DNA from 3 places in the Streptomyces sp. KMM 9044 genome. Region 3 is predicted to be linked to each of the others. Evidence: predicted binding sites of a transcription regulator. Region 3 holds the regulator's gene; each other region holds the start of a gene.
The links. Region 3 encodes HrcA, which represses chaperone genes, less so after heat shock. Its sites were predicted from a motif close to TTNGCACTCNGNNNNNCNGAGTGCNAA; they were not measured.

Region 1: the regulator HrcA is predicted to act here: its motif matches at 1,113-1,139, upstream of groL (chaperonin GroEL).
Region 2: the regulator HrcA is predicted to act here: its motif matches at 1,666-1,692, upstream of groES (co-chaperone GroES).

The regions. Positions count from the first base shown of each region.
Region 1 is NZ_CP113910.1:4,120,408-4,123,639, forward strand. Features, by position in the region: gene HUV60_RS18635 (ubiquitin-like small modifier protein 1) at 1-229, shown strand, start outside; gene HUV60_RS18640 (cold-shock protein) at 671-874, shown strand; gene groL (chaperonin GroEL) at 1,302-2,924, shown strand; gene HUV60_RS18650 (NADH:flavin oxidoreductase) at 3,176-3,232, shown strand, end outside.
Region 2 is NZ_CP113910.1:2,896,636-2,899,867, forward strand. Features, by position in the region: gene groL (chaperonin GroEL) at 1-1,093, opposite strand, end outside; gene groES (co-chaperone GroES) at 1,211-1,519, opposite strand; gene HUV60_RS12800 (polysaccharide deacetylase family protein) at 1,901-2,668, opposite strand; gene HUV60_RS12805 (polysaccharide deacetylase family protein) at 2,665-3,232, opposite strand, start outside.
Region 3 is NZ_CP113910.1:5,157,490-5,160,721, forward strand. Features, by position in the region: gene HUV60_RS23190 (MBL fold metallo-hydrolase) at 1-633, opposite strand, end outside; gene hrcA (heat-inducible transcriptional repressor HrcA) at 803-1,819, shown strand; gene dnaJ (molecular chaperone DnaJ) at 1,820-2,959, shown strand; gene HUV60_RS23205 (nitronate monooxygenase) at 3,119-3,232, shown strand, end outside.

The DNA of each region.
Region 1 (3,232 bases), 1.0 Mb from region 3:
CGGCAAGGCCGAGGTCGACGCCCAGGGCGCCACCCTCGGCGACGTCATCGCGGACCTGGAGAAGAACCACACCGGGATCGCCGCCCGCGTCCTCGACGACCAGGGCAAGCTGCGCCGCTTCGTCAACGTCTACGTCAACGACGACGACGTCCGCTTCGAGCAGGGCCTGCAGACCGCGACGCCGGACGGTGCGGGTGTGTCGATCATCCCGGCCGTCGCCGGCGGCTGACGCCAGCCGATCATTACCATCGGTAACTTCCCTTACCGTGCGTTTATCGGACTGCCCCCTCCGTGAGGGAAACGGAGGGGGCAATTCCGTGGGATTGAACGCGATAGGGTTGGGGAAAGCGGTCCCGGCCCCCTTGTCGGGAACCATTAATTCCTGCCGCTCACCCGACTGGATACAGCCAAAGTTCGGGCCCGTCCTGCCGCATTTGCGGGTTTTGTCCGGTGTGACTTGCCCTGAAATCGGACGAATTACCGTCGCATTCCGGACCGGCGGCGTCGATATTTCTCGTCCGACTGACCTGTTGCAGAGGGCAGTTGGGCAGATACATTCAGCCGCGGTCGACGCGTTCCGGCGCACGCCCCCAACCGTTTGGGGAGTGAGGTCTGACCCGGATCCGCGAAGTGCGGATCTGTGCAAGGGCCAGTAATAGGGGAGTTGGGCATGGCTCAGGGCACCGTCAAGTGGTTCAACGCGGAGAAGGGGTACGGCTTCATCGCGGTCGACGGTGGTGCGGATGTTTTCGTCCACTACAGCGCGATCCAGATGGACGGCTACCGCACCCTTGAAGAGGGCCAGCGGGTCGAGTTCGAGATCTCGCAGGGCCAGAAGGGCCCGCAGGCCGACATGGTTCGGGTCACCGCCTGAACGCGCTACCAGCAACCACAAGAATTTTCCTGCCGACGAAGGGCTCGTGCCTCCGGGGTCACCCGGGGTACGGGCCCTTCGCCTTGCCCGCGCCGTCCCTCCGGCTGCCCCGCGCCCCGCGCGCCGCTCCCCGCCGCCTGCCGACCCTCTGCCGGCAGTTCGTCCGATCGTCCGCCCGCCGTCCGTCCCGTCCGGGTGTTCGCGGGTGGCTGAGTCCCCCCGCCGATCCCCGAAGGCGCTTGCACTCGCATGGGTCGAGTGCTAATTATTGCGTTAGCACTCTGAAGGTGAGAGTGACAACGTAGGACCGGGTCGGTGAGGCCCGCAGGCCGGTGGGGCAAGGAACCGCCGGGTCTGTGAGCCGTCCGTCGCGGGCGCGGGCGCGGTCCTGGAGTCATCACCCCCAGTCCTGGAGGGACCACTTCACATGGCCAAGATCATCGCGTTCGACGAGGAGGCGCGGCGCGGCCTCGAGCGCGGCATGAACCAGCTCGCGGACGCCGTCAAGGTGACGCTCGGCCCCAAGGGCCGCAACGTCGTCCTCGAGAAGAAGTGGGGCGCCCCCACGATCACCAACGATGGTGTGTCCATCGCCAAGGAGATCGAGCTCGAGGACCCGTACGAGAAGATCGGCGCCGAGCTGGTCAAGGAAGTCGCCAAGAAGACGGACGACGTCGCCGGTGACGGTACGACCACCGCGACCGTTCTCGCCCAGGCCCTGGTCAAGGAGGGCCTGCGCAACGTAGCCGCCGGCGCCAACCCCATGGCCCTCAAGCGCGGTATCGAGAAGGCCGTCGAGGCCGTCTCCGGTGCCCTGCTGGAGCAGGCGAAGGACGTCGAGACCAAGGAGCAGATCGCCTCCACGGCCTCCATCTCCGCCGCCGACACCCAGATCGGCGAGCTCATCGCCGAGGCGATGGACAAGGTCGGCAAGGAAGGCGTCATCACCGTCGAGGAGTCCCAGACCTTCGGTCTGGAGCTGGAGCTCACCGAGGGTATGCGCTTCGACAAGGGCTACATCTCGGCGTACTTCGCCACCGACATGGAGCGTATGGAGGCGTCGCTCGACGACCCGTACATCCTGATCGCCAACTCCAAGATCGGCAACGTCAAGGACCTGCTGCCGCTCCTGGAGAAGGTCATGCAGTCGGGCAAGCCGCTGCTGATCATCGCCGAGGACGTCGAGGGCGAGGCCCTGTCGACCCTGGTCGTCAACAAGATCCGTGGCACCTTCAAGTCCGTCGCCGTCAAGGCCCCGGGCTTCGGTGACCGCCGCAAGGCCATGCTCGGCGACATCGCCGTCCTCACCGGTGGCGAGGTCATCTCCGAGGAGGTCGGCCTCAAGCTGGAGAACGCCACGGTCGACCTTCTGGGCAGGGCCCGCAAGGTCGTCATCACCAAGGACGAGACCACCATCGTCGACGGTGCCGGCTCGGCCGACCAGGTCCAGGGCCGCGTGAACCAGATCCGTGCCGAGATCGAGAACAGCGACTCGGACTACGACCGCGAGAAGCTGCAGGAGCGCCTGGCGAAGCTCGCCGGCGGTGTCGCGGTCATCAAGGCCGGTGCCGCCACCGAGGTCGAGCTCAAGGAGCGCAAGCACCGTATCGAGGACGCCGTTCGCAACGCGAAGGCGGCCGTCGAGGAGGGCATCGTCGCCGGTGGTGGTGTGGCACTCCTCCAGGCCTCCTCGGTGTTCGAGAAGCTGGAGCTCGAGGGTGACGAGGCGACCGGCGCCCAGGCCGTGAAGCTCGCGCTCGAGGCCCCGCTGAAGCAGATCGCCGTCAACGCCGGCCTCGAGGGCGGTGTCGTGGTGGAGAAGGTGCGCAACCTCACTCCGGGCCACGGTCTGAACGCCGCGACCGGCGAGTACGTCGACCTGGTCAAGGAAGGCATCATCGACCCGGCCAAGGTGACGCGTTCCGCGCTGCAGAACGCCGCGTCGATCGCCGCGCTGTTCCTGACCACCGAGGCCGTCATCGCCGACAAGCCGGAGAAGGCCGCCGCGGCCGCTCCGGGCGGCATGCCGGGCGGTGACATGGACTTCTGAGCCTGACTCACCTCAGGTTCGGACCCGGTCCGCCGGTACCGAGGGCGGCACCCCCTGTTTTTGGCAGGGGGTGCCGCCCTCGGGCGTTCTCGGGAGCGGAGCCCGGGGCTTGAGCCCCCGGGCCGGTGTGTCGGAGGTCACAGGGGGTGGGCCGAATGGGTGGAATGGTTTTCGGCTCCTGTCGGTTGCCGCTGGAGTGCAGTGAATGCACGCGCACATACCGACTGGTACATCCAACAGGGAGCCCTCATATGACCGTCGCCACCTCCACGGCCGCCACCCGAGCTTCGGACATTCTGTCCCGGCCG
Region 2 (3,232 bases), 2.3 Mb from region 3:
GCTTCTCGCGGTCCCAGTCGGAGTCCGTGGACTCGATCTCGGCCTTGATCTGGCCGATGCGACCGGTCACGTCCTCCTTCTTGCCGCCGCCGTCGACGATCGTGGTGTCGTCCTTGGTGACGGTGACGCGGCGGGCGGAGCCCAGCACGTCCAGGCCGACCTGGTCGAGCTTGAGGCCGACCTCCTCGGAGACGACCGTGGCGCCGGTGAGGACGGCCATGTCCTGCAGCATCGCCTTGCGGCGGTCACCGAAGCCGGGGGCCTTGACCGCGACGGCGTTGAACGTGCCGCGGATCTTGTTGACGACCAGGGTCGACAGGGCCTCGCCCTCGACGTCCTCGGCGATGATCAGCAGCGGCTTGGAGGAGTTGGCCTGGATGACCTTCTCCAGCAGCGGCAGCAGCTCGGCGATGGAGCCGATCTTGCCCTGCGTGATGAGGATGTACGGGTCGTCCAGGACGGCTTCCATGCGCTCCTGGTCCGTCACGAAGTACGGAGACAGGTAGCCCTTGTCGAAGGCCATGCCCTCGGTGAAGTCCAGCTCCAGACCGAAGGTGTTGGACTCCTCCACGGTGATGACACCGTCCTTGCCGACCTTGTCCATCGCCTCGGCGATGAGCTCGCCGACCTGCTGGTCCTGGGCGGACAGCCCGGCGACGGCGGCGATGTCGGACTTCTCGTCGATCGGGCGGGCCGAGGCGAGGAGGTCCTCGGAGACCGCGGCGACGGCGGCGTCGATGCCCTTCTTCAGGGCGGCCGGGGAGGCGCCGGCGGCGACGTTGCGCAGGCCCTCGCGGACCAGGGCCTGGGCCAGCACGGTCGCGGTGGTCGTACCGTCACCCGCGATGTCGTTGGTCTTGGTCGCCACCTCCTTGACCAGCTGGGCACCGAGGTTCTCGAACGGGTCGTCGACCTCGACCTCGCGGGCGATCGTGACACCGTCGTTGGTGATGGTGGGGGCGCCGAACTTCTTGTCGATGACGACGTTGCGGCCCTTGGGGCCGATCGTCACCTTCACCGTGTCGGCAAGCTTGTTGACGCCGCGCTCAAGGGCGCGACGGGCGTCCTCGTCGAACTTCAGGATCTTCGCCATGGCAGCGGGAGCCCTCTCGGAAATCTGGGGTGAGAAAACACTGCGCCCCGGGCGCCCGGCTCAGGAAGCGTGTCGGGACCAGGGGCGCAGTTCGGAGCAAATCTGCTACGAGGTGACTTACTTCTCGATGATCGCGAGAACGTCGCGGGCCGAGAGGACGAGGTATTCCTCGCCGTTGTACTTCACCTCGGTGCCGCCGTACTTGCTGTAGAGCACGACGTCGCCGACGTTCACGTCGAGTTCGACGCGCTTGCCGTCCTCGATGCGGCCGGGGCCGGCGGCCAGGACAACGCCCTCCTGGGGCTTCTCCTTCGCCGTGTCCGGAATGACCAGGCCCGAAGCCGTGGTCTGTTCGGCGTCGAGCGGCTGGACCACAATGCGGTCCTCGAGCGGCTTGATGGCAACCTTGGAGCTGGCGGTCGTCACGATCCGACCTCCCCCTTCGGAGATCTCACGGGGTTAACTGTCTGAGGTGGCGACCAGGTCGATCCGTCGTCGCGGGTGCCGGACCTGCCCGTCGCTGTGTTGGCACTCTCCAGTGGGGAGTGCCAGACCTGAGACTATGACCGCGATTAGCACTCGGTCAAGCGGAGTGCCAATTCACTGCGCGGCGTCGCCGGGATTCCCCTGTACGCCGACCCGGAAACCGGGCTTGTGTTCGAGTGATCGTCCCCTGGGGCTTCCGCCCCCCGGACCCCCGTTCCGGCCCGAACGGCCTCGCCCCCGGCCTCTCCCCCCGTTCCACGAGCGGGGGGCACCCGGACGGGCCGGCCGGCGAGCGGTGCCCGTCGGTGACCGCAGGAGGACTCAAGGGCGCCGGACGTGGTCCTCCAGCCTCCCGACCCTCAGCCCTCTCTCCGCCAGCTCGCGCAGCAGCCGCGTCGTCCGCTCCTCCAGGGTCAGGGCCGGAGTCCCGCCCGCGGGGACGGAGATGATGTCGCCGGGCGTCAGGCGGTGCGCGCCGCGGGTGTACGTGAGGGTGCCGTCACCCTCCAGGGTGACCCGCCAGAGCACGACCGCCGTGATGCCGCAGTCGCCGGCGGCCCTGAGGGTCGTGGTGTCGTACGTGCCGTGGGGCGGGCGGAACAGGTGGGGGCGGATACCGAAGCGGGCCCTGAGCTTGCGCTGCTGGCCGCAGATCTCGGCGCGCTGACCGGCGTAGGGCAGGCCGCGCAGGGCGGGGTGGTCGAGGGTGTGGTTCTGCAGACTCGCGCCGACCGAGCGCAGCCGGGCGAAGTGACCGTAACCGGGCCCCACCACGCTGTCCGTGAGGAAGATGCTGACGGGGAGGCGGCGGCGGCGTACGAGGTCGATGAAGCGGGGATCGCGTTCGGCGCCGTCGTCGTAGGTCAGGAAGACGACCTTGTCCCGGGTCGGGACGTGGTCGACGACGGGCGGGAGGCCCGGATCGCCGCGGGGCGAGCGGCCCGCGCCGCCCCCGGCGCCCTTCCCCGCCTCGGCCCGGACGGTCGGGCCCACGGCCGGCCGGCCGCCCGCCGAGTCGCAACCCGCCAGCACCGCCAGGAGAACCGCCGTGGCCACCCCCCGCCGGAGCGGCCGGACCGGCCCGGTCACAGGTAGTCCTCCAGACGCCCCACCGCGTATCCCTCGGCCGTGACCTTGTCCAGGAAGCGGCGGACCATGTCGGGCATGGTGCCCTTCCCGTCGTCGCGGCCCCGGAAGTGGGTGAGGACGATGTCGCCGGGGTGCAGTTCCCTGTCCCACTCGCGGTAGTCCCAGCGGTCGGCGAAGACCTCCTCGTTCCACAGCGGGGCGTACTCGATGCCGCAGGACTTCGCCGCGCGCAGGGTGTCCTTGTTGTAGTTTCCGAACGGCGGGCGGAAGAGGACGGGGCGTTCGCCGTACCGCTTCTCGATGACGTCCTGCATGCCGCAGATCTCGCGCTTCTGGCGGGCGTAGGACAGGCCGGGCAGGTACGGGTGGTTCAGGGTGTGGTTGTTCAGGCCGACCCCCCGGTCCTGCATCCTCTCGAAGTAGCCGTAGTCCTCCTTGATCACGTAGTCGCTGAGGAACGCGGTGTACGGGATCTTCAGCTCGCTCGTCATGCGCAGGAACGCGGGGTCCTTCTCGGCACCGTCGTCGATGGTGAGGAAGACGACCTTCTCCTCGGTGGGGACG
Region 3 (3,232 bases):
CGCGTCCTCGCCGCCCAGGGCCAGCAGCCGGTCCAGAGCGGACGGCCAGTGCGACGGGACGGAGTCGGGGCCCGCCTGCGGTTCGCCGGACTCCTCCACCAGGTCGCCGCAGAACACCACCTTCGGGTCGCCGGTCACCAGCACCGCGAGATCGTGCGCCGTGTGCCCCGGGCCCACGTTCGCGAGCAGCGCCGGCCGTCCACCGCCCAGGTCGAGCGTCCACTCGCCGGACACCGTGTGCCGGGGGCGGACCAGCGCGTCCACGGCCTCCTCCGCGGCCCGCCTGTCCAGGCCGTGGCGCACCGCGTCCCTGAGCAGTTCCTCGCGCCCCCGGGCCAGTACCGTGTCCAGCCCCACCGCGCCGAACACCTCCGCACCCGCGAACACCGCGGCCCCCAGCACATGGTCGAAGTGGGGGTGGGTGAGCGCGAGATGCGTCACACGCCGCCCGGCGAGCGACTGCGCCCCGGCCCGCAACCGCGCGCCCTCGCGCAGGGACGAACCGGCGTCCACGAGCAGCACCGCGTCCGCCCCGACGACGAGTCCCACCGTGCAGTCCCACACGGGAAGCCGGCACCGCCCCACCCCCGGCGCCAGCCTTTCCCATCCCGACTCTTCCCAAGCCACCGTCATACCGTGACGCTAACGGCCTACGGCTTTCTCGGCGCGACCGCGCGGTACCGGCCTTGCCCGGGGAGTACCCCCCGGCCGTACACTGGGCGGGGAGTCTGGCACTCGCGTGCGAAGAGTGCCAGGGCATCCAGGGAACGGACCGGGCGGACGGCTTTTGGAGGTGTGCGTGATGCTCAGTGAACGCAGGCTCCAGGTGCTGCGTGCCATCGTCCAGGACTACGTCGGCACCGAGGAGCCCGTCGGCTCCAGGGCCCTCACCGAGCGGCACAACCTGGGCGTCTCCCCGGCCACCGTGCGCAACGACATGTCGGCCCTGGAGGACGAGGGCTTCATCGCCCAGCCGCACACCAGCGCCGGGCGCATCCCCACCGACAAGGGCTACCGGCTCTTCGTGGACAAGCTCGCCGGCGTCAAACCGATGACCGCGCCCGAGCGGCGCGCCATCCAGAACTTCCTGGAGGGCGCCGTCGACCTGGACGACGTCGTGGCCCGCACGGTGCGGCTGCTCGCGCAGCTCACCCGGCAGGTCGCCGTCGTGCAGTACCCGTCGCTGACCCGCTCGACCGTGCGGCACGTGGAACTGCTCCCGCTGGCGCCCGCGCGCGCCATGCTGGTGCTGATCACGGACACCGGACGGGTCGAGCAGCGTATGGTCGACTGCCCGGCGCCGGTCGGCGAAGCGTCCCTGGCGGATCTGCGGGCCCGGCTCAACAGCCGTGTCGCGGGCCGCCGTTTCACCGACGTACCGTCCCTCGTCGAGGACCTCCCGGAGGCCTTCGACCCCGAGGAACGCGGTACGGTCTCGACCGTGCTCTCCACCCTCCTGGAGACGCTGGTCGAGGAGAACGAGGAGCGGCTGATGATCGGCGGCACCGCCAATCTGACCCGCTTCGGGCACGATTTCCCCTTGGTGATCCGGCCTGTCCTGGAGGCGCTCGAGGAGCAGGTGGTGCTCCTCAAACTGCTCGGAGAGGCGAAGGATCCGGGCGTGACCGTCCGTATCGGTCATGAGAACGCCCATGAGGGACTCAACTCCACGTCCGTCGTGTCGGTGGGCTACGGTTCGGGCGGCGAGGCGGTTGCCAAGCTCGGCGTGGTCGGACCGACCCGCATGGATTACCCGGGAACGATGGGAGCGGTACGCGCAGTGGCACGGTACGTCGGACAGATCCTGGCGGAGTCGTAAGTGGCCACCGACTATTACGCCGTACTCGGCGTGCGCCGGGACGCGTCGCAGGAAGAGATCAAGAAGGCCTTCCGGCGACTCGCCCGCGAGCTGCATCCGGACGTCAACCCGGATCCGAAGACCCAGGAGCGGTTCAAGGAGATCAACGCCGCCTACGAGGTCCTGTCGGATCCGCAGAAGAAGCAGGTCTACGACCTCGGCGGCGACCCGACCCAGCAGGCCGGAGCAGGCGGCGGCGCGGGAGGCTTCGGGGCGGGCGGCTTCGGTAACTTCTCCGACATCATGGACGCGTTCTTCGGCACGGCGTCGCAGCGCGGTCCGCGCTCGCGCACCCGCCGCGGTCAGGACGCGATGATCCGCCTCGAGGTCGAGCTGGACGAGGCCGCGTTCGGCACGACCAAGGACATCCAGGTCGACACGGCGGTCGTCTGCACCACGTGCAGCGGTGAGGGCGCGGCGCCGGGAACCACGGCGCAGACCTGCGACATGTGCCGCGGCCGGGGCGAGGTCTCGCAGGTCACCCGGTCCTTCCTGGGCCAGGTCATGACCTCGCGCCCCTGCCCGCAGTGCCAGGGCTTCGGCACCGTCGTCCCGAACCCGTGCCCCGAGTGTGCGGGCGACGGACGGATCCGCTCCCGCCGCACCCTGACGGTGAAGATCCCGGCCGGTGTGGACAACGGCACCCGGATCCAGCTGGCGGGCGAGGGCGAGGTCGGCCCCGGCGGCGGCCCCGCCGGCGACCTCTACGTCGAGATCCACGAGCTGCCGCACAGCATGTTCCAGCGGCGCGGCGACGACCTGCACTGCACGGTCACCCTCCCGATGACGGCGGCCGCCCTCGGCACCAAGGTGCCGCTGGAGACGCTGGACGGCATGGAGGAGGTCGACATCCGGCCCGGCACGCAGTCCGGCCAGTCGATCCCGCTGCACGGCCGGGGCGTCACGCACCTGCGGGGCGGCGGCCGGGGCGACCTCATCGTGCACGTCGAGGTGCAGACCCCGGGCAAGCTCGACCCCGAACAGGAGCGCCTGCTGCGCGAACTCGCCAAGCTCCGCGGCGAGGAGCGCCCGCTGGGCCAGTTCCAGCCGGGCCAGCAGGGCCTGTTCTCCCGGCTGAAGGACGCCTTCAACGGGCGCTGACGGGCGGGGACCGGACGAGGTCCCCGCGGTGGCCCTGGAAGCCGGCCGCGCCCAGGGCGCGGCCGGCTTCCGGGGCCGGTTCGGACCCGTTCCCGATTCGGTTGTGGTCCTTCTCCGATCCAATTCGGAGATGTCCGAAGGACGTGGCAACATGCCGTCATGTCCTTGGCCCTCACCGACCTCCTCCGGCACCCCGTGGTGCAGGCCCCGATGGCGGGCGGAGTCGCCGTGCCACCGCTCGCCGCGGCCGTGTCCGAGGCGGGAGGGCTCGGG